One region of the Arthrobacter sp. MMS18-M83 genome, then DNA from elsewhere that is predicted to be linked to it. Evidence: riboswitches for the same ligand, from Rfam matches in the RefSeq annotation. Region 1 holds a riboswitch; each other region holds the start of a gene.
The links. Region 1 has a riboswitch for thiamine pyrophosphate ahead of OW521_RS13480 (ECF transporter S component). Riboswitches for the same ligand answer to the same signal wherever they lie in the genome.
Positions count from the first base shown of each region.

Region 2: another riboswitch for thiamine pyrophosphate. It lies ahead of thiO (glycine oxidase ThiO); the one in region 1 lies ahead of OW521_RS13480 (ECF transporter S component).
Region 3: another riboswitch for thiamine pyrophosphate. It lies ahead of OW521_RS20840 (bifunctional hydroxymethylpyrimidine kinase/phosphomethylpyrimidine kinase); the one in region 1 lies ahead of OW521_RS13480 (ECF transporter S component).

Region 1 is NZ_CP113343.1:2,843,218-2,850,208, reverse strand. Features, by position in the region: partial or broken gene OW521_RS13490 (ABC transporter ATP-binding protein) at 1-1,535, opposite strand, end outside; gene OW521_RS13480 (ECF transporter S component) at 1,535-2,167, opposite strand; TPP riboswitch at 2,242-2,378, opposite strand; gene OW521_RS13475 (NUDIX hydrolase) at 2,561-3,325, shown strand; gene OW521_RS13470 (DUF4235 domain-containing protein) at 3,386-3,646, shown strand; gene mnhG (monovalent cation/H(+) antiporter subunit G) at 3,643-4,131, opposite strand; gene OW521_RS13460 (monovalent cation/H+ antiporter complex subunit F) at 4,121-4,399, opposite strand; gene OW521_RS13455 (Na+/H+ antiporter subunit E) at 4,396-4,962, opposite strand; gene OW521_RS13450 (Na+/H+ antiporter subunit D) at 4,959-6,533, opposite strand; gene OW521_RS13445 (Na(+)/H(+) antiporter subunit C) at 6,530-6,985, opposite strand; gene OW521_RS13440 (Na+/H+ antiporter subunit A) at 6,982-6,991, opposite strand, start outside.
Region 2 is NZ_CP113343.1:3,962,207-3,969,197, forward strand. Features, by position in the region: gene OW521_RS18760 (DEAD/DEAH box helicase) at 1-466, opposite strand, end outside; gene OW521_RS18765 (RNB domain-containing ribonuclease) at 755-2,263, opposite strand; gene thiE (thiamine phosphate synthase) at 2,301-2,990, opposite strand; TPP riboswitch at 3,017-3,136, shown strand; gene thiO (glycine oxidase ThiO) at 3,128-4,465, shown strand; gene thiS (sulfur carrier protein ThiS) at 4,462-4,698, shown strand; gene OW521_RS18785 (thiazole synthase) at 4,702-5,508, shown strand; gene OW521_RS18790 (4a-hydroxytetrahydrobiopterin dehydratase) at 5,573-6,238, shown strand; gene OW521_RS18795 (hypothetical protein) at 6,275-6,577, opposite strand; gene OW521_RS18800 (DUF3107 domain-containing protein) at 6,614-6,838, opposite strand; gene OW521_RS18805 (TetR/AcrR family transcriptional regulator) at 6,889-6,991, opposite strand, start outside.
Region 3 is NZ_CP113343.1:4,408,730-4,415,720, forward strand. Features, by position in the region: gene OW521_RS20830 (vitamin K epoxide reductase family protein) at 1-90, opposite strand, end outside; gene OW521_RS20835 (Rne/Rng family ribonuclease) at 558-3,653, shown strand; TPP riboswitch at 3,762-3,858, shown strand; gene OW521_RS20840 (bifunctional hydroxymethylpyrimidine kinase/phosphomethylpyrimidine kinase) at 3,850-5,370, shown strand; gene rplU (50S ribosomal protein L21) at 5,792-6,100, shown strand; gene rpmA (50S ribosomal protein L27) at 6,161-6,424, shown strand; gene obgE (GTPase ObgE) at 6,569-6,991, shown strand, end outside.

The DNA.
Region 1 (6,991 bases):
GGTGCCGCCGAGGACGGAGCTGAATTCCTGGTCGTGCGTCACGGAAACCACGGAGGTGCCGGCGTCGAGCAGCTCAGACAGGAAGGACGCAAGCTCAGCCCAGGTATTGGCGTCCTGGCCAAAAGTGGGTTCGTCCAGCACCAGGACCCGCGGGTGCGCGGCAAGCACGGTGGCCACGGACAGCCGGCGCTTTTCCCCGCCGGAGAGCGTGTACGGATTGGCGTCCACCAAGTGCCTCAGCCGCAGCCGTTCCAGCAATTCGTCCACGCGCTCCTCGCCGTGTCCAAGGTGCTTGGGTCCGAACATCAACTCGTCGAACACCCGGCCGGTGACGAACTGGTGTTCCGGTTCCTGGAACACGGTTCCGATTCGCGAGATCAGTTGCTGGGCCTTCCATTTGAAAGGATCGGCGCCAGCGCCGTCGCTGAGCCCGACGGCGGCAGTCACCGTGCCGGACACGGGAGCCAGCAGGCCCGCGAGGGTCAAAGCGAAGGTAGATTTCCCGGCGCCGTTGGGGCCCGTGATGGTCAGCGCTTGGCCGGCGAGCACCTGGGCGTCGAGTCCGGTCTGCACAGGATGAGGCGGGATGGTTGTGAACCCGCGGCGGCGTGCCCGTTCGCGTGACACCGCAAGCTCCCGGGTGGCGAGCAGCAACTCTCCACCGCCCGTCGCACCGGAGCCGGCTGCTGTTCTGGAACGTGGCCGGGTGGCCGGCACGTAACCGGGCACCCAGACGCCCGCTGCAGTGAGCATGTCCCTTGCTTGCGCCAGAACCGTGTCCGGGTCGCCGTCCAGGAGCACCGCCGGCGTCGAGCCCCCCTCAGAGGAGCTGCCCGGCTGGAGAACCACGATCCGGTCCACCAGGTCTTTCCACACCGAGACCCGATGCTCCACCACCACCAGGGTGGCGCCGGTCTTGTCCAGGCAACGGCCTACGGCGTCACGGACCTCCAGCACACCGGCAGGATCCAGGTTGGCGGTCGGCTCGTCCAGGAGGATCAAGCCTGGCCGCATCGCCAGGATGCCAGCCAGCGCGAGGCGCTGTTTCTGCCCACCGGAGAGGGCCGACGTCGGGTGGTCCAGCGCAAAGCTGCCGCTGGCACTATTCCGAAGCCCGACGTCGTCGAGCGCTTCATGGACCCGCTTCCAGATCTCTTCCCCGGCACGCAAAGATTCTCGGCACCGAAGGCGACGTCGTCACCCAAGCGGGAAAGCACCACCTGGGTTTCGGGGTCCTGCTGCATGAGTCCGGCACGTCCCCGCTGGGCCCTCGGCGAGACGCCGTCCACCAGCAACGAGCCGGTTTCGTCGGCGTCGTCGCCTTCTTCGCCCAGCACGCCCGCGAGGGCATGCAGGAGCGTCGACTTGCCCGCGCCCGAGGGGCCAAGCAGCAGAACCCGCTCCCCCGGACGGATGTCCAGGTCCAGGGCGTGGATAGCCTGCGTGGTGCGGCCCGCGTGCCGCCAGCCCCAACCTTGCGCGGAAATTGCGGCGGGTCGCACCACAGCAGGGGTGCCGGAATCAGGACTGGGCATCAGGAAAAGACGGGCTCCGAGGCGGCCTTGCGGGACGCGAACGCACTCAGCACCCCGGTCTTGGCCAGGCCGCGGGTGGCGATCCAGGCCAGCGCGCCGGCAATGACGGCACCGGAAACCGTGCAGAACGCGATGTACGCGAGCTTGTCGACGGCTTCGTAGGCGATGTTCCAGCCCCACGGCAGGAAGGAGTCGTTCAGCCCGCAGAACAGGCCCGCACCGGCTCCGGCCAACAGGGATACCGGCAGGTTGAACTTCTTGTACATGAATGCCAAGAAGATGAGTTCTGCACCGAGCCCCTGGAGCAGGCCCGAGATCAACACAGTGGTGCCGTACTGGGAACCCATGATGAGCTCACTGGTGGCGGCGACCGTCTCACAGAAAATTGCCGCACCCGGCTTGCGGATGATGAGCATGCCCAGCACGGCCGGAATCATCCAGCCGCCGGCGATGATGCCGGTCACGGGCGGGTAGGCGGCGTTCATCGGGGTCGAAACCAGCGCGGCCATCTGGTCCCAAGCCCAGAAGATCACGCCGCCGGCGATGGAGATCAGTGCTGCCACGACGATGTCCACGACGCGCCAGTTGTATCCAGGCTTGGTGAGGCCCGGCCTTGCAGAAATACCAGTCATTTTGTCCTCCTGAGGAACAGGAGGGGAAAGTGTTTCCGGTTTGCCTGCGAACGGCTTCCGCCGCCGGTTCCGGACACTATGAGAACTCGACTCCCTTGCGCCGGTACTAGCCGGATCAGGTTCGAGGGTCTGCGGCTGTCCGCACTCTCAGCGCCCCTCCTCCGTGCCGCATTGCTGCGAGCCCGACGGCGGCGCTCCCCTGTCGCTATCAATCAACCCTTTTGGGCGTGGTTCAGTTTACACCTTGGCGGGGTTGCCGAGCGGAAAGCGACGGATTCTGCTGGATCACTCGCAGGGCCGGCGCGGGCAAGCCCGAAATGGCGCGGGCGGCCACCGAAGCTGGGAGAATGATCCAGCAGAATCCGACGCAGCAAGCAGGGCAAAGGAGCGGTCTTGACAGGCACTAGCGAAGCGAACAGCACCACCGTGGCCGAACCGAGGCTCGCCGCAAGCGTGATCCTTGTCCGCGACGCGCCCATTCCCGCGAGCCCTGGAGGTTCGGCCCGTTTTGAAGGTGCCGGCGGTGCGGCGATTTCCGAAGGTGCCGTGAGCGATCTGGAAGTGTTCGTCCAGCACCGGGTGTCCACGATGGATTTCGCCGCGGGCATGGTCGTCTTCCCCGGGGGCCGGGTGGATCATGCGGACAGCACCGGCTGGAACTTCACGGACGACGTCGTTGAGCAGCATGCCGCAGCATGGCACCGGAGCAGCATCGCCGTCGAGCCTGCATCGGCTCGGCACAACGCCGGCCGGGTGCTGGCGGCCGCGCAACGTGAGGTGTTCGAAGAGGCCGGGCTGAAGCTCGACGCCGCCACCCTCCGCCCATGGGCCAACTGGGTCACTCCGGAAGACCAGCCCAAGCGCTTCGACACGTACTTCTACGTTGCCTGCCCGTCAGTTGGGGCTGAGCCGCGGCACCAGACGACGGAGGCGTCGTCATCACTGTGGATGCCAGTCCGTGGAATCCTGGATGCCGAGGCCGCGGGAACCCTCAAGCTCATGCCGCCCACTTTGGTCCTGCTGGATGAACTGCTCGCTCTCGGCACGGTGGAGGCTGTGTTGGCTGAAGAGCGTGACATCGTGCCCGTGCGGCCGGAGCCCGGAGCCCTGCAGGAGTTCTTCCGGCTCAGGCGCCAACCCCCATCCGTTGCGCCGTGACTGTCCTGAAGTGGGGTTAGGCTGGGGATGGTCCTGTTTCCTCCCGCAAGGAGTCCCGGAATGAACTTGCTCTTCAAATTGCTCGGCACCGGTGTGAGCATCGGCGCAGGAATCGTCGGCAGCAAGCTCGTCAACGCATTGTGGGAAAAGGCCACGGGCAACAAGCCGCCCAAAGGCCACGACGACATGGAAACCAGCCTGCGCTCAGCGCTGACCTTCGCCCTGATTTCGGCCGCTGTCAGCACCATCATCCAGGTTGTAGCCGGCCGCAGTACCCAGCGCGCCATCTCACGCTTCTCGAAGACGCCGGACATCGTCTAGGACGACGCGCCGCCATTCCCCTTGGGCCCGCTATCCCCTGCGATGCCGCCCGGGTGCCCACCGTTCCGGCTCTGGGACGCATCCGGGCCTGCTTCTTGGGCTTTCTCGGCTGCCCGCTCACCAGCAGCACGCAACACCACGGCCTCGAGTTCGTCTGCGCTGAGCAGTTCGGGGTGGAGGTGCTTCGTCCTGTAGCCTGCACGCCCCACCATGTGTGCGGACACCGGCACTGTCAGCAGTTGGAAAATCCAGGCGACCAGCAGCACCGGCCATACCCACCATTCGCGCAGCTGCAGCCCGATGGCCGCCAAGACCAGGAACAGCCCTAATACTTGCGGCTTGGTGGCTGCGTGCATGCGGCTCATGAGGTCCGGGAAGCGCAACAAGCCGATTGCCGCGCCCAATGACATCAGCGCACCAACAATCAGCAGCACCGCGGTCACTGCATCGATCACGGCATCCACACCGGTGGCGTTAGGAGTCATTGGCCTGTCCCCTCCGGTCGGCCACGAAGCGGGCCACTGTCACCGAACCGACAAACCCGATCAACGTCAGCGCCACGAGCACCACGAGGTTATTGAGATGCCGGTTAACGGCCATGTCGATCGCCAGTGCCGCGCCCAGGATGGCCAGGAGAACGTCTGAGGCGAGCACGCGGTCCAACAGGGACGGCCCGACGGCGATCCTGTAGATCGCGCCGGCCGCCGCGAGGCTGAGAATCACCGCCGTAACGATCAGCACGATGTCTTTCATGAACTGGCTCCCCTCGTTGCAGGCCAGCCTTCGGCCTGGAGTGCGTCTACTTCCGCCTGTGTGCCCATGATCCGTATCAAAGAGGCCTCGGTGTCCTGGACTTCCCGGCGCAGCTTGGCGGTGTCTGAATCGTTCCGGACATTGAGCCCGTGGATGTAAAGCGTGGACGTAGAGCGGTCCACCTCAACCACCAGCGAACCCGGGATCAGCGAAATCACGTGTCCCGTGGCCGTGACCATGAGGTCAGAATGGCTTCGTAACGGAACAGCGACGACGGCGTTGGTCACCGAGGGCCCGCGGAAGATCGCCAAGTACATGACCTGGAAGCTCGCGGCCACCACTTTGCCAAGGAACACCACGACGAAAGGAATGGCACGCAGCACGTTGAAGCGTCCGCTGAGCTCCACGGGAGGCAAGTAGAAGATCCTGGCCACTATCACTGCAATCAAGGCACCGAAGACGAGGTTGCCCGGGCTGAAGTCCCGCCAGAGAGCTCCCCAGACGACTACCAGCCAGACCAGCAGGGGCAATTCGGTGCGGAATGAAATCCGCCTGCGGCTCACTTGCCACCCCCTTGCACTGGCGCGGCGATTCCTGGAATCCGGGCATGCTCGCCAAGCACGGAGCGGATATATGCCGTGCGGTCCAGCATCTGTTCCGCGGAGTTGCCGGCCAATTGGAACAGCGGACCTGCAAAGACGGTCAACGCCACGCCAAAGACCACTAGCGCGGCGGTTGGCCCCACCATGGTCCGCGGAAGCAGTCCGACGCCGGCCCTGTCCTTCAGCACGGGGTCCGGGTACTCCGCATCCTCGGGTTTCCGCCAGAATGCGCGGTTCCATACGCGGGCAACGGCCAGCAAAGTCAAGAGGCTGGTGACCACCCCGCCCACCACCAAGGTAATAGCCAAAGGCGTTCCCAGGGCAATGCCGGCCTGGATGAGCCCTAGTTTCCCCAGGAACCCCGAGAACGGCGGGATTCCGGCGAGGTTCATGGCGGGAATGAAGAACAAGAGCGCAAGGAGCGGGGACAGTTTGGCCAGTCCACCGAGCCTGTCCATGGACGAGCTCCCTCCGCGGCGCTCGATCAGACCCGTCACCAAGAACAGGCTCGTTTGGACGGTGATGTGGTGGGCCACGTAGAAGACGGCAGCAGCAAGCCCCGCAATCGAGGACATCGCCAGGCCGAACACCATGTAACCGATATGGCTGACCAAGGTGAAGGAGAGCAAACGTTTTATGTCGCTCTGGGCTATGGCGCCGAGGATACCCACCAGCATGGTCAGTAGCGCCACAACCATCAACGGGGTATTCAACGTGTCCCCCGGAAACAGAAGCGTCTCCGTACGAACCATCGCGTAGACGCCTACTTTGGTGAGCAAGCCGGCGAACACAGCGGTGACTGGTGCGGGGGCTGTCGGATACGAGTCAGGGAGCCAGAAGGACAGCGGGAACACCGCGGCTTTGATGCCGAACGCCACCAGCAGCATGACGTGGAGCAAATTCCTGGTACCCGGGTCCAACTCGGCAAGCTTGATGGCGAGGTCCGCCATGGTGATTGTTCCCGTGGCTCCGTAAATCATCGCAATGGCGATCAGGAACAACACCGAAGACACCACGGAAACCACCACATAGGTGACCCCTGCGCGGATACGCGGACCGGTCCCACCAAGTGTCATAAGCACATAGCTCGCTGTGAGCAGGATTTCGAAACCGACGTAAAGGTTGAAAAGGTCACCCGTGAGGAAGGCGTTGGAAACACCGGCCACCAGGATCAAGTAGGTCGGGTGGAAGATCGACACCGGTGCTTCACGGTCGCCGTCGGCCATGCCTTGACCCGTCGCGTAGATCAGCACGGCGAGGCTGATGACGGAGGAAACCACCAGCATGAGCGAAGAGAACTGGTCCACCACCATCACCACGCCCCAGGGCGGTTGCCAGGCGCCCAACGTGACAGATGCCGTGCCCGTGGTCCAGACCGAGGCAAGGAGCAAGCATTCCAGGAGCAGGGTAAGGGACAACAGGCCGATGCTGACCACGCGCTGCGCCAGCGGGTTCCTGTTCAGGGCGAATGTCAGTGCGGCACCGAGGATGGGGAGGACGACGGCGAGCGGCGCCAGGCTGGCGATGTTCACTCGGGGCCTCCTTCCTTGGCTGCTTCGGTGACTGCAGTAACCGGGAACTCCGACGTTTCCTCGGGGACCACGGAATCGTCCTCGGCGTCAAAGCTGGGCGTTTTGGCCACGCGGCGGTCTTCAGCGTCATCCTGGATATCGTCCTGGCGTGCCAAAGCCCAGGTCCGGTAGATCATGCCGAGCATGAAGGCCGTCACCGCGAAGGAAATCACGATGGACGTCAGGATCAACGCTTGTGGCAAAGGATCGTTGTAGTCGCGCGGATCCGTCGATTTGTTGAAGAGTGGAGCAAGTCCGGCATAGCCGCCGGTGGACAGGATCAGCAGGTTGGTAGCGTTGGCCAGAAGCATGAGCCCCAGCAGCACGCGGGTCAGGCTGCGTTCCAGAATCAGATAAATTCCGCAGGCATACAGCAAGCCCATGACGATCAACAAGGTCAGGTTGACGCTCATGGTGTC
Region 2 (6,991 bases), 1.1 Mb from region 1:
GGGGCTCGTAAGCGCGGCCGCCGTAGATCGTGGCGATGCGCGCGTTGCGCTTCCGGGATGCCGTCTGGAGGTCGTTGGCCACCTGAACGGCGAGTTCGCGGGTAGGAACAATCACGAGGGCCTGGGGTGCACCCGGGACAGCGAGCTTGTCGTGGCCGGCGTCGTCCGGTCCGACGACGCGCTGCAGGGCCGGAATACCGAAGCCGAGGGTCTTTCCGGTACCCGTCTTGGCCTGACCGATGATGTCGTGACCGCCCAGGGCTACCGGGAGGGTCATGGCCTGGATGGGGAAGGGGTGGGTGATTCCGGCGTCGGCAAGGGATTCAACGATGTCGGCGCGGACGTTGTAATCGGCGAAGGACTTTTCTGCGATCTCGTGGGGTATTTCATCCGAGGAAATGGTCTCCTCGGGTTCGATCGTTTCGGTTCCGTCTGTCAGAACTTCATGGGTGTGCAATTCACTCACAGTGGAGTTTTCCTTATTCATTTGGGCTGCGCTGCGTGCTCAACGGTTGTGGCAGGGCCGTTCCGGAGCACGGATGGGCGCAAGCAAATCCAGTGGAAGCCGATCGCGGGCTATCTAAATACTGGCACTGGGGACCAGCTGGTGTATCTCAAGATCGCGTAGGGGCGGGCTTGTTGATGTCAAAAAATTAACTGAATCAACGACCGGGCATCCATTACTACTCACACAGTCTAGCGTCTGGGGGCGATAAACCCCGGATCACGCCCCCGGGCCTGCAAGCGGACTCCGCTACGCGAGCAACTCGAAGGTGACTTGGCGGGTGGCGATGTCCGCGTCAAGCAGTTTCACGCGGACCTTCGTGCCGGACTCCATTTCGCCGTCGCAACGAGCGGTGACCGCGGGCTCGGCGATCTGGACGATGCCGTAGGGACCGTGCGGGGCTCCGTTCCCGTTGCCGTTGTTACCGTTGGTGCCATTCCCGTTGCCGTTGCCGTTGTTCTTGGCGGGTTTCGACCCGGAGATGACGACGGCGTCGAACTCCTGGCCGACATGGTTCACCAAGAGCGCTGCCTCCACAGTGTCCAAGGCCAGGCGCTCAAGTTTCCCGGCAAGCTGATCGGATGACGCCATGATGGCAGGCAAGCTCGGCAGGGCGTCCCGTGCCCACCCGGGAATTGCCGTCCCGGTGCTCAGGGCTTCACAGATGACCAAGACGAAGCGATCGATCAGCCGCCGCAACGGAGCGGTCGCGTGGGCATACGGGGCTCCGATCGCGGACTGCATCACGCCGTCTGGTACCTCGCCGTCGAAAGGCGTGTAGCCGGCGCCGCGGAAGAGCATCCCTGCCGAATGGAGGATAGCCAGCTGCCGGGGGTCCCTGGCATCGAGGGTGCGCAGGTACTCGCCGTAGCTGATCCCGTCGCGCCAAGGCTTGCCGAGGGCGCCCGTCTGCCGTTTGAAATGGAGCAACGAGCGCTCATCGGGGGCGGGCATGGTGCGCAGGATGCCCACTTTTCCGTCGAGCATCAGCTGGGCTGCGGCCATCCCGGTCATAAGCGAAATCTGGGCGTTCCAGTCTTCCACCGGCAACGGGGGAGCAGCGACGATCCTGTACCCCTCGCCGTCGGGCAGTTGGACGATTTCCTGCTCCGGCATGTTCAGGCTGGCTCCGCCTCGGCGGCGTTCGAGTTCCACCCGCTTGAGCCCTACCTCCTTAAGGAGTTGCAGGACCGGATCAGCTGTTCCGGAATCGATCTCCGCTTGGACGCCCTTGTAGTTGAGCTTGGCGCGGCTGCGAACCCTGGACCGACGTACGGAGACCGTGCGGGACTCCGCCTCGGCGTCGAGTTCGAAGTCCCATACGAAGGCGCCGCACGTCTGACCAGCCAGCAGGCTTCCGGCACGCTCGCTGATGATCTCGGGGTGCAGCGGGATGCGCCCGTCCGGGGCATAGTACGTTTGCCCGCGGTGACGGGTCTCGCCGTCGAGCGCCCCTCCCGGAGTGACGAAGGAGGGTACGTCGGAGATCGCGTAGAGAACCCTGTAACCACTGCCCGATCGCTCAATGAAAAGAGCTTGATCGAGATCCGTGGAAGATGGCGGGTCGATCGTGATGAACGGAATCTCCGTGAGGTCCTGCGCCGGCAGCGCGTGACCGGAAACCGCAGTTTCGGCGTCGCGCAGCGCTTCGATGGGATAGCCGGCAGGCAGCTCAAGCTCAGTTCGAAGCGCCGCCAGCGCCTCTGCGAGCGCGTTCGACGTTTCACTGAGATTCGGTGCTATCCGCTGATGTGACACGAAAGTCAGGGTAACTCCAAAATCTCCCGGAGTCTTGCTAAGCCGCCGCGGCGTCCAGGGCGGCAAGGAGCGCTTGGGCTGCGGCCGTTGGATCCTCTGCCTCAGTGATGGCCCGGACCACCACGATGCGGCTGGCGCCGGCTTGCACCACTTCCTCAACGTTGCTGAGATCAACGCCGCCGATTGCGAACCAAGGGAGCACAACGCCGCCCACTGTCTCCGCGTCTGCCTTCTTGATGGCCTCGGCAGCGTACTTCACGAGATCGAGCCCGACGGCGGAACGCCCGGGCTTGGTGGGGGTTGCCCACACCGGTCCGACGCAGAAATAGTCCAGGCCGCTGCGGCCAGGCGATGCGGCAATGGCAGCGTCAATCTGTTCGGGCGTGTGGGTCGAAAGGCCGATGATGGTGGGGTCGTGGAGCAGCTTCCGGGCCGAGCGCAGCGGGATGTCCTTCTGGCCGATATGGAACACCGGAGCGCCGGAGAGGGACGCGATATCTGCGCGGTCGTTAACGGCCCAGAGACGGCCGTGACGGTGCGCCACGGAATGCAGGACTTCCAGGAGTTCCAGTTCCTCGGCCGCTTCAATGGTCTTGTCCCGCAGCTGGATGATGTCCACGCCGCCCTCGAATGCGGCATCGACAAACTGCTCAAAGTCAGCCTGTTGCTTGCGGGCGTCGGTGCAGAGGTACAGGCGGGCGGTGGTGTGGACATCGTGCTGGGTCATGGAAACAGAGTAGTTCCTCTAAACTGGGCTGGTACCGCGGGAGCCGCGGCGGCAGTCACAATCGCCGCGCGGCTGAGAGGGCTTCAGCGCCGACCGCTTGACCTGATCCGGCTAGTACCGGCGTAGGGAAGGACTCCATGGACGAAATGAACACTCAGCACGAACCCCTGCACGCCGATGTGGCGGTGATTGGGGGCGGTGTGATCGGCCTCGGGATCGCGTGGGAGGCCCGCAGGTCCGGCCGCTCGGTGGTCCTCATCGACCCCGCGCCGGCCAGCGGCGCTACGTTTGCGGCAGCGGGCATGCTGGCGCCCGTCAGCGAACTGCACTACCAGGAAGAGGACCTCCTGGAACTCATGCTCGAATCGTCGGCCTTGTGGCCGGACTTCGAACGTCACTTGTCCGGCTCAAGTACCGGACGTAGTACTGGATACCGCACGACGCCGACCCTCGCCGTCGGCGCGGACGCTGCGGACCGCCGGGCGCTCGCCGACCTCCGGGACGTCCAGCTGGCCAACGGTTTGGTGGTGGAATCTGTGCCCCTGCGCGAGGCACGCGAACGTGAGCCGTTGTTGAGCCCCCAGATTTCCTGTGCCTTCCACATTCCCGGGGACCACCAAGTGGATCCGCGAAAACTTGCGGGTGCGATTGTTGGCGCGCTGGGAGACCACCAACCAGGTGACTCCAGTTGGGTTGAGGGGGCCGAGGATGGCTTTGCGGTCCGCAACAAGGCGGCGAGCCTTCTGTGGGAGGACGGGCGCGTCGTCGGGGCTGAGCTCGAGTCAGGCACACGGGTGCTGGCCAAGGAAACAGTGGTGGCCAACGGCCTGCACGCTGCCCGGTTGAACGGACTGCCGGATGGCTTGTCCCTCCCGCTACGCCCCGTGTACGGCGACATACTGCGGCTGCGCGTTCCGGAACACCTTCGGCCCCTGGTTACCGCAACGGTCCGCGGGATGGTGCGGGGGGTGCCGGTCTACATCGTCCCCCGGGAGGACGGGACAGTGGTGATCGGCGCAACGCAACGCGAGGACGGCTTGTCGACTTCGGGTGGATCCGCGAACTCGGTGTCGGCCGGTGGGGTATACCAATTGCTCCGCGACGCGCAGGTGCTGGTACCGGCCGTAGCAGAATTGGAACTCCTGGAAGCCACTGCCCGCGCCCGTCCGGGGACACCGGACAACGCACCCCTGCTGGGAAGGGTGGCAACAGGCGCCGGCCCCGAAGGAACTGAAGGCGCAGTGCACGGCCCCATCGTGCCCGGCCTCATTGTGGCCAGCGGCTTCTTCCGGCACGGAGTGCTCCTGACCCCGGCAGCCGCGAAAATCTGCGTCGGACTCATGGACGGCACTGGCGATCCACGCTGGAACAAGTTCCGCCCGGACCGCTTCTCCAAACCACCCGCACAAGCGGGCGTCGCGACAAACGGCTCGCAGCCTGCCACCTTAGACCCTCTTACGAAGGACCACGCATGAACATCAAATTGAACGGCGCCGATCACACGCTGAGCGACGACGCCTCCGTGACCACGCTCGTCACCCACATCACTGGACGCGCCTTGGATGCCAAGGGCCAGGCGGCCGACGGACGAAAGATTGGGGTCGCCGTCGCGCGCAATTCCGAAGTGGTGCCACGCAGCCAATGGGCTGCAACCGCGCTCGCAGAAGGCGACGAACTCGAAATCGTTACCGCAGTACAGGGAGGTTGAACCATGACCACAGCAAGCACTCAAACAGCAAGCACCCAAACCGACGCCTTGGTGATCGACGGCGTTGAGTTCAACTCGCGCCTCATCATGGGGACCGGCGGAGCGCCGAGCCTGGACGGCCTGGGGGCAGCCCTGCTGGCCTCGGGTACCGAACTCACCACCGTTGCCATGCGCAGGTACTCGCCCACGGAAACAGGCTCACTGTTCCAATTGCTCGTGGATCACGGGATCCGTGTCCTTCCAAACACCGCCGGCTGTTTTACCGCAAAGGACGCTGTCATGACAGCCGAGCTTGCCCGGGAGGCACTGGAAACGGATTGGGTGAAGCTCGAGGTCATCGCCGACGAGCACACGCTCCTGCCGGATGCGGTGGAACTCGTGGATGCCACCGAAAAACTCGTCGACCGTGGCTTCAAGGTCTTCGCCTACACCAACGACGACCCTGTGCTGGCGCTTCGCTTGGAAAACCTCGGGGCTACCGCCGTGATGCCTTTGGGGGCGCCAATCGGCACCGGTTTGGGCATCCTGAATCCCCACAACATTGAGCTGATTGTTTCCCGTGCTTCAGTGCCGGTAGTCCTCGACGCCGGCATCGGCACCGCGTCCGACGCCGCCCTTGCCATGGAGCTCGGCTGCGACGCCGTACTGCTGGCCACCGCCGTGACCCGGGCCCAGAACCCCGTGCAGATGGGCGAGGCCTTCAAACACGCCGTCATCGCCGGTAGGCTGGCGAAGCAGGCGGGCCGCATCCCGCGCCGGGAGCACGCTCTGGCGTCCTCAGCCATGGAAGGTCGGGCCGAGTTCCTCTAGGGGGCTTCTGCCGGACGCAGGGGGCATCCTGCGAAGGAATCCACGTCAGCGAAGGAGCCCCCCCATGGCCGGCAAGGATGACGTTCTCACCGGGTCCGCGATCAACGACGCCTTGGCGGAGCTGCCAGACTGGCGGTACCGCCTGGGCGGTCTCGTCACCGCCTACAAATGCCCGACCTCGGCTGCCGCGCTTGGACTGATTGCCGCCGTCGGGCACATCGCCGAGGAACAGAACCACCACCCGGACCTGGACTGGCGGTACAACCGGGTGTTCGTCCGCTATACGTCCCACGACGCCGGGAGCGAGGTAACGCAGCGCGACATCCGCGCAGCCACCCGCGCCAGCCAAGCAGCCAAGGAAGCCGGGGCCGTGGCCGAGCCGGGACTCCACCGCACGGTTGAGGTTGGAATAGACACCCCTGATCCCGGAGGAATTTCGGAAGTCTGGCGAGTGGCGCTTGGATACCGCAAGGGCCGGTCCGGAGGCCTTGAGGATCCCTATGGCCGCGGGCCCAACGTGTGGTTCCAGGAAACCCAAACTCCCAACCCGAACCGGCTCCACCTGGACGTGCACCGAAGCCAGGCTGAATCGGAACCCGCCGTGGAGAAGACCGCCGCTACCGGGGCGTTAATGGACCATGACCACGCACCCAAATGGGTGGTGGTCACGGATTCACAAGGAAATAGGTTGTGCCTCTGCACCGAAGCAGGCGACGAGCCGGATCTGTAATCACAGCTTTAGCGCCAGCAGGAGCTTCAGCACCAGCTAGAGCCGCAGGGCTGCCGTCAGCTGCGCAGTGTCGTGCCGGAACCGATGGCGGCCCAGGAAGAACGCGACAACCGCGGCCGCCGCAGTGCCCAGAATGATGGGCAAGACCCACGGGATCCAGGTCACGCCGGGCTGGTAGCCAAAGCCGAGCTGGATGAAGACCATCCAACTCAGCATGGCGACGGCTACCGAAACGCAGGCGGGGACGGCGATTCCGTAGGTGCCACGATGCTTGTCATTTCCCCAGACAATGAAGCCTGAAGCGATGGTGGCTAGCGCCACGATGACAAGTGAGAGCATGCGGACTCCTGGCTCGCTGGTGATCTGAGGTGAAGCTTAGAGGGCGCCGAAACCGACCCTGCGGACTTCCTCGGCCCCGATCTCAACGTAGCCGAGGACGTTGCCGGGGACGATGACCTGGCGGCCCTTCTCGTCGGTGAGACGCAAGTCTGTTCCATTGGCAATGGCGTCGCCCACGATCTTGGCAACAGCCTCGGCATCCAGAGCGGACTCCAGCACGATCTCACGGCCAACGTTCTGAATGCCGATCTTTACTTCCACAGCAGGGCCTCCCAGCCAATCAAGAATTTACACAGTCCTCTATTTGTAGCCTAGGACTCTTTGGGGAAGCGACTGATTCCGCGCCAAGCTAAACGGTAGATCAGGTCGCTGGCCACATCGAGGTCCAAATCGCCGTCGGTTTCGAGCCAATAG
Region 3 (6,991 bases), 1.6 Mb from region 1:
GCTTTTCCCTGCGTTGTCCTTCCCGGTTTTCTCTTGCCGGAGGGAGAGGGAGTTGTTATTGGCCAGGTTCGGGCTGGCGGGGCTCGGCATGGTTAGCGGTCCTTTACTGGAAAGCCCGGCCCGGGGCCGGGGGTGCTCTTGGGAGGATTCTAGCCTCGGTGGCTGGATGCGGCGTCCAGACGACCACGGCACGGAAGCTTTCGCGAGGTGATTCCTGCCGGGAGCGCGGGCGTGTGAGAGAATGAACATGGCCGGAAGCCGATCCACATGCGGAATCCGGTCCGGTATCTTGTTCGCAAGACCGCCATTCACGTGCAGGGCATGCCCAGGATCCGTTGATCCACGGTAGGCCCGCGGTGGCAATGGACGGCACCTGGTTGTGGCACTAGAACAACGGGTTTGGATCAAGGCCGGCTTTCCGTGAATGCCGCACCCTCAAGCTGGTGCGAACCGGAAAGACCACTACTGACTTCTGTCAACGCCTGCGGGTTTTGACAATATTTGCCCCTCTGGGCGCCGGATGTGGCGGTTGCGCAAGGGCAGGAGTGTCACCACATATGGATAACGAGCAAGTTGTAGCCGTCGCCGAAGATGCGGCGTCCACCGAGACCACTGAAGCACCCAAGAAAGCCACCCGAACCCGCCGCAAGGCGGTGCCGAAGACGGTCGCCGCGGAAGAGACCCCCGACGCCGGAGCTGCAGCATCCGTTGCGGAGCCACTTACCGAAGACGCAGGTGCCGACGCGTCCAAGGCTCCTGTCCGGCGCACCCGGACACGGAAGAAGGTCGAAACGCCGGAGCCGCTGCCAGGATTCGCTGAAGAAGCTCCGGCCGGTGGCGAGGTAGCAGGGGCCGCCGCCGTCGTGGAACCTGAAATTGCGGCAGAAACTGAAGCGGTCCCGGAAAAGCCGGTCCGCCGTCGTCGTACTACGAAGGCGAAGACCGTAGAGCCGGTTGTCGAAGAAGCCGAGGTTGAAGCGCTGGCTACCGAGGTTGCGCCCGAGGAAACCACTGAGGAACCGGCCGCCGAGCCCGCAGCTGCAAGCCCGGTCGCCTCGCTGTTCCTGGAACCGGCCTCCGTCACGTCCATGATCTTCCAGGCACCCGACTTGAGCGCAGTTGCCAGGCCGGTCGTCGTCGAACAGGAATCTGTAGCCGACGCTGAGGAAACTGCCGAGGATGGGGAACTCGACGATGCCGGCAGCCGCCGCCGCCGTCGCAGCCGCGGGCGCCGTGGGCGTCGCGGCACCGAACGCGAAGATGCCGCTGGCGAAGAAGCTTCCGCGGAATCCGACGACGAGGTGGAAGCCGGTACCGAGGAAGTCCTTGAGGAAGGCGTGACCTCCCGACGTCGTCGGCGCCGTCGTCGTGGCGACCAGGACCTGGAGCTGACGGGCGGCGGAGACGACGATCCCCCCAACACTGTGACCCGTGTCCGCGCTCCCCGCGCACACGTTGAGTCCACGAGCAGCTCCGACCGCGTCACTAGCGTCAAGGGCTCCACTCGCCTTGAAGCCAAGAAGCAGCGCCGCCGCGAGTCCCGCGAGACCGGCCGCCGCCGCCAGGTCATCACCGAAGCCGAATTCCTGGCTCGCCGCGAGTCCGTGGACCGCCAGATGATCGTTCGCCAGCGCGACGACAGGATCCAAATCGGCGTACTGGAAGACGGCGTGCTCGCGGAGCACTTCGTGTCCAAGACACAGCAGGATTCCCTGATCGGCAACGTCTACCTGGGCAAAGTCCAGAACGTGCTGCCGTCGATGGAAGCCGCATTCGTCGACATCGGACGCGGCCGCAACGCCGTGCTGTACGCCGGTGAAGTCAACTGGGATGCCGTCACTCTGGAAGGCAAACCGCGCCGCATTGAAAACGCCCTGAAGTCCGGCGATTCCGTGCTGGTACAGGTCACCAAGGACCCGGTTGGCCACAAGGGTGCGCGCTTGACGAGCCAGATTTCGCTCCCTGGCCGCTACCTCGTGTACGTACCAGGTGGTTCCATGACCGGCATCTCCCGCAAGCTGCCCGACGTCGAGCGCAACCGTCTAAAGAAGATCCTCAAGGATCGCCTCCCCGACAACGCGGGCGTCATTGTCCGGACCGCGGCTGAAGGTGCTTCCGAGGAAGAGCTGACACACGATATCAACCGCCTGCGGGCCCAGTGGGAAGGCATCGAAAGCCAGTCCACGTCCACCAAGATCCTTGCGCCCGAACTGTTGTACGGCGAACCGGACCTCACCATCAAGGTTGTCCGTGACGTCTTCAACGAGGACTTCTCGAAGCTCATCGTCTCCGGCGACGAAGCCTGGGACACCATCGAGGCCTACGTGACCTACGTGGCTCCGGATCTGGTAGGCCGCCTTGAGAAGTGGACTTCAGACCAGGACATCTTCTCGGCATGGCGCGTGGACGAACAGATCCACAAGGCATTGGATCGCAAGGTCTTCCTGCCCTCCGGCGGCTCCCTCGTGATCGACCGCACCGAAGCCATGACCGTTGTTGACGTCAACACCGGGAAGTTCACCGGCAGCGGTGGCAACCTCGAGGAAACCGTCACCAAGAACAACCTTGAAGCTGCCGAAGAAGTGGTCCGTCAGCTGCGCTTGCGCGACATCGGCGGAATCATCGTCATCGACTTCATCGACATGGTCCTGGAATCCAACCGCGATCTCGTGTTGCGCCGCCTGGTCGAGTGCCTCGGCCGGGACCGCACCAAGCACCAGGTTGCCGAAGTGACCTCGCTTGGCTTGGTCCAGATGACCCGCAAGCGCATGGGCACCGGCCTGCTTGAGGTCTTCGGCGAGCAGTGTGAGACGTGTGCTGGACGGGGAATCGTCACCCACGACGAGCCCGTGGAGCACCGCCGGGCCAATGTGGTGGCCGCCGAACACCACCACCCGCGCACTGAGTCACAGCCGGCCGTCCGCCCGGAGCAGCGCAAGCGCCGCCGCGGCAGGGGTACGGGGCAAGGGACAACTGAGCTCCCGCTGACCCCTCTGGCTCCGGTCCACGTCGAATCGACGGATCCCAATCGCCAGGCAGCAACCCGCGCTGCCCTCGCCACCATCGCGGCTGCCGCCCACGCTGCACACCTGCACGACGACGAGCTACACCACGCCGCGGATTCGCTCGCCGGCGGGCACGTAGCGGAAGCAACCCCGGTCCAGGCCCCCGCGGCCCCGGTCCAGGCTCCTGCCGCTTCTTCGAGTGGCGAGGAACGTTCAAAGCCTGTCCTGCGATTCGGCGGCGAGGAAGTGGCGTTGCCCTTCGTCCACCACGAAGAAGAGCCAGCGAGTGGCGCACCTGCCATGAGCTTGGATCTGTTGGCGCAGGCGTTCGCAGGCCTCGGCGAGGCCCCCGACACCGCGAGGATGGCGACAGAAGCCCAGGAAGCCCCCGCAGGGGCCTCCGCCGCTGCATCCGGGGAATCCTCGGAGTCGTCAGGATCGCCTGGACGCCGAGGTCGCCGCAACCGTAGTGCCAGCCGGGCCCAGGGTGCCGCCAACGCCACCGACGTGGAGCACCACGAGGTTGCCGCCCCTGCCTCCGGCGGGGCCGCGCACGAGGCCAAGGCTCCCGATGCTGCTCCGGCTAAGTCGACGGCGGCAGCGGAACCGATCATCCTCGGAGTCGGCGTGCCCAAGTCCGAGCTCTGAGCGAGTTACCCTGTCCGAAGCCCCGGCCGTTTCCGCTCCTGTGAAACCGCCGGGGCTTCGGCGTTGCTGGACATTTCAGCGGGCGCCGTGTGATCCGGGTTAAGCTAAAGGACTGACACGGGGTGCCGCGCACCAAGCCGGCTGAGACCAGACCCGTTGAACCTGTCCGGTTAGCACCGGCGAAGGGATGTCTCGTATGACTGTTTCAGCCCAATCAGCGGTCTACCCGCTCAAGGCCATCGAGCGCCCTATCCCCAGGGTCCTCAGCATTGCCGGCTCGGATCCTTCGGGTGGCGCCGGGATTCAAGCCGATCTGAAGAGCATTGCGGCCAACGGCGGCTACGGCATGGCCGTCATCACCGCGCTCACCGTGCAGAACACGCAGGGGGTCACTGCCGTCCATGTGCCTCCCGTGGCGTTCTTGCGCCAGCAGTTGGATGCCATTAGCACCGACATCACGGTTGATGCCGTCAAAATCGGCATGCTCGGGGACGCCGCGGTCATCCACGAAGTCCGCCGCTGGCTCGGCGAGGCGCGCCCCGCCGTCGTCGTGCTGGATCCGGTGATGATCGCCACCAGCGGCGACCGGCTCCTGGCGGAGTCCGCTGAAACCGCACTGCGGGAACTTCTGCCCCTCGCTGACTTGGTGACCCCCAACCTTCCTGAATTGGCCATGCTGCTTGGCGAACCTGAAGCCACTGACTGGGCATCGGCGCTGGAGCAGGGCAAACGCTTGGCTGCCGCCTGCGGAAACACCGTCCTGGTGAAGGGCGGCCATCTGCGGGGAGCCGACTGCCCGGACGCCCTCGTCAACACCGGGGGAGTCCTGAGCCAGGACGTCGTCGAGTTCGACGGCCTCCGGGTGGAGACCCGCAACAGCCATGGCACGGGGTGTTCCCTGTCCTCAGCGATGGCGACGGCGAAGGCGCGGCTTGGCGATTGGGAGTCAGCACTGCGTGTTGTCAAGCCCTGGCTCCAGGAGGCGCTGACCCAGTCCGAGGTGCTGGAAGTGGGGAAAGGCAACGGACCGATCCACCACTTCCACGCGCACCAGCACGCCCTCCAACCGGGTGCTTTCGCGGTCAGGATGTGGGACGCCGCCCAATCGGAACTCGAAGCGATCTACGGACTCGACTTCATCAGGGAACTGCGGTCCGGCGCGCTTGGTGAAGAGCAGTTCACCTACTACCTCTCGCAGGATGCCATCTATCTCAACGGCTATTCCCGGGTTCTGGCGCGGGCAAGTGCCCTCGCTCCCAGTGAAACCGAACAGCTGTTCTGGGCCCGCGGCTCGCAGATGTGCCTTGAAGTCGAGTCCGAGCTGCACCGGAACTGGCTCAGCGGACGCCAAGCCAGCGGAGAACCGGGACCCATCACCAAAGCCTACGTGGACCATTTGCTGGCGGCATCGGCGTCGGGCAGCTATGCCGTGTTGCTGGCCGCCGTCCTGCCCTGCTACTGGTTGTACGCCGAGGTGGGACAGCAGCTCCATCATGGCTATCTTCAGGCGGAAGCCTCCGAGGAGCACCCTTATGCGGACTGGCTGCGCACCTATGCGGACGAAGCGTTTGCGGAGGCTACCCGCAGAGCAATCGACATCACAGATGCTGCCGCGCAGGCAGCGTCCCCTGGGGAGCGGGCTGCGATGATGGAAGCATTCGCCCAGTCCTGCCGCTACGAAACTGCGTTCTTTGATGCTCCACGTGTGCATGGTTGAGCCTGGTTTCTGACGCGGAAAAGTTGGATCGTCAGGCCGTTTCGGCGGGAGCCGCAGCGTGTCGGACCAACGATCCGTACTTTTCCCGGCTGGCAGGGTAAGGTAGACGGGCACGGTACCGGACGGCGGCATAGCCAGTCTGTGGCAGCCATCCTGTGGCAGCCTCCGGGCCTGGCCTCATTTGCAGCCGAAGGCGAAACTAGCGTAATCTAGATCTTCGGTGCTTACGCCAACACTTGGGTTATGCCCCTAGAGACCTTTCATTTGGAACTAGCCTTTCACTTGGAACTGTTTGAGGGATGACTCATGGATTCCGTACCGGAGTCCACGGCGTTGAGGCACAGCGTGAACCAGGCCCGTTTTCGGATCGGGGTTCCGCACGCAAATTTAGTAATAAACGTCGAGAGAAGTGAGTGCCCAAGTGGTGTACGCGATTGTCCGCGCAGGCGGCCGCCAAGAAAAGGTTTCCGTTGGAGACTACGTAACCCTGAACCGCGTCCCCGGTGGAGCCGGCAGCACCCTTGAGCTGCCCGCACTGCTCTTGGTGGACGGTGACAAGGTCACCTCCGCTGCTGCGGATCTGGCCAAGGTCAAGGTTACGGCTGAGATCCTCGAAGACCTCCGTGGTCCGAAGATCGTCATCCAGAAGTTCAAGAACAAGACCGGCTACAAGAAGCGCCAGGGTCACCGTCAAGAACTGACCAAGATCAAGATCACCGGTATCAAGTAACCACTGGTTGCTGTTCAGGTTTTCAACAGATTCCCCAGAATTTAAAGGCAGGCATTTCAAATGGCACATAAAAAAGGCGCGAGCTCCACTCGCAACGGTCGTGACTCCAACGCCCAGTACCTCGGCGTAAAGCGCTTCGGTGGCCAGGTCGTTTCCGCAGGCGAGATCATCGTCCGCCAGCGCGGCACCCACTTCCACCCGGGCGCCGGTGTCGGCCGCGGTGGCGACGACACCCTGTTCGCCCTGCAGGCAGGTGCGGTTGAGTTCGGTACTCGCCGTGGCCGTCGCGTAGTGAACATCGTTGCTGCTGCAGCTGCAGAGTAATAACACGTTCTGAACGGGTGGAGCGGGCCGTATGGCCCGCTCCACCCGTCTCTTTAACCGCACTAGAATTTACTAGGGCGGGCGGCGCCGCATCAGCCGGCAACACGCACTTCAAGCAGTAATTTCCACATAGAGGAGAAACACGTGGCGACCTTCGTAGACCGGGTAGTACTTCACGTATCCGGCGGAACAGGCGGCCACGGCTGTGTCTCTGTTAAGCGCGAGAAGTTCAAGCCCCTCGGCGGACCCGACGGCGGCAACGGCGGTAATGGCGGTGACGTCATCCTGCGCGTCGATGCCCAGACCACCACTTTGCTTGATTACCACCACGCACCCCACCGCCACGCAACCAACGGTGGCCCCGGCATGGGCGACTGGCGCGGCGGCAAGAACGGTGAAACCCTCGTGCTTCCCGTCCCGGACGGCACTGTGGTCAAGACCAAGGACGGCGTTGTCCTTGCTGACCTTGTAGGTGAAGGCACCGAGTTCATCGCCGCTGCAGGCGGCCTGGGCGGCCTCGGTAACTCTTCGTTGTCTTCGCAGAAGCGCAGGGCTCCCGGTTTCGCC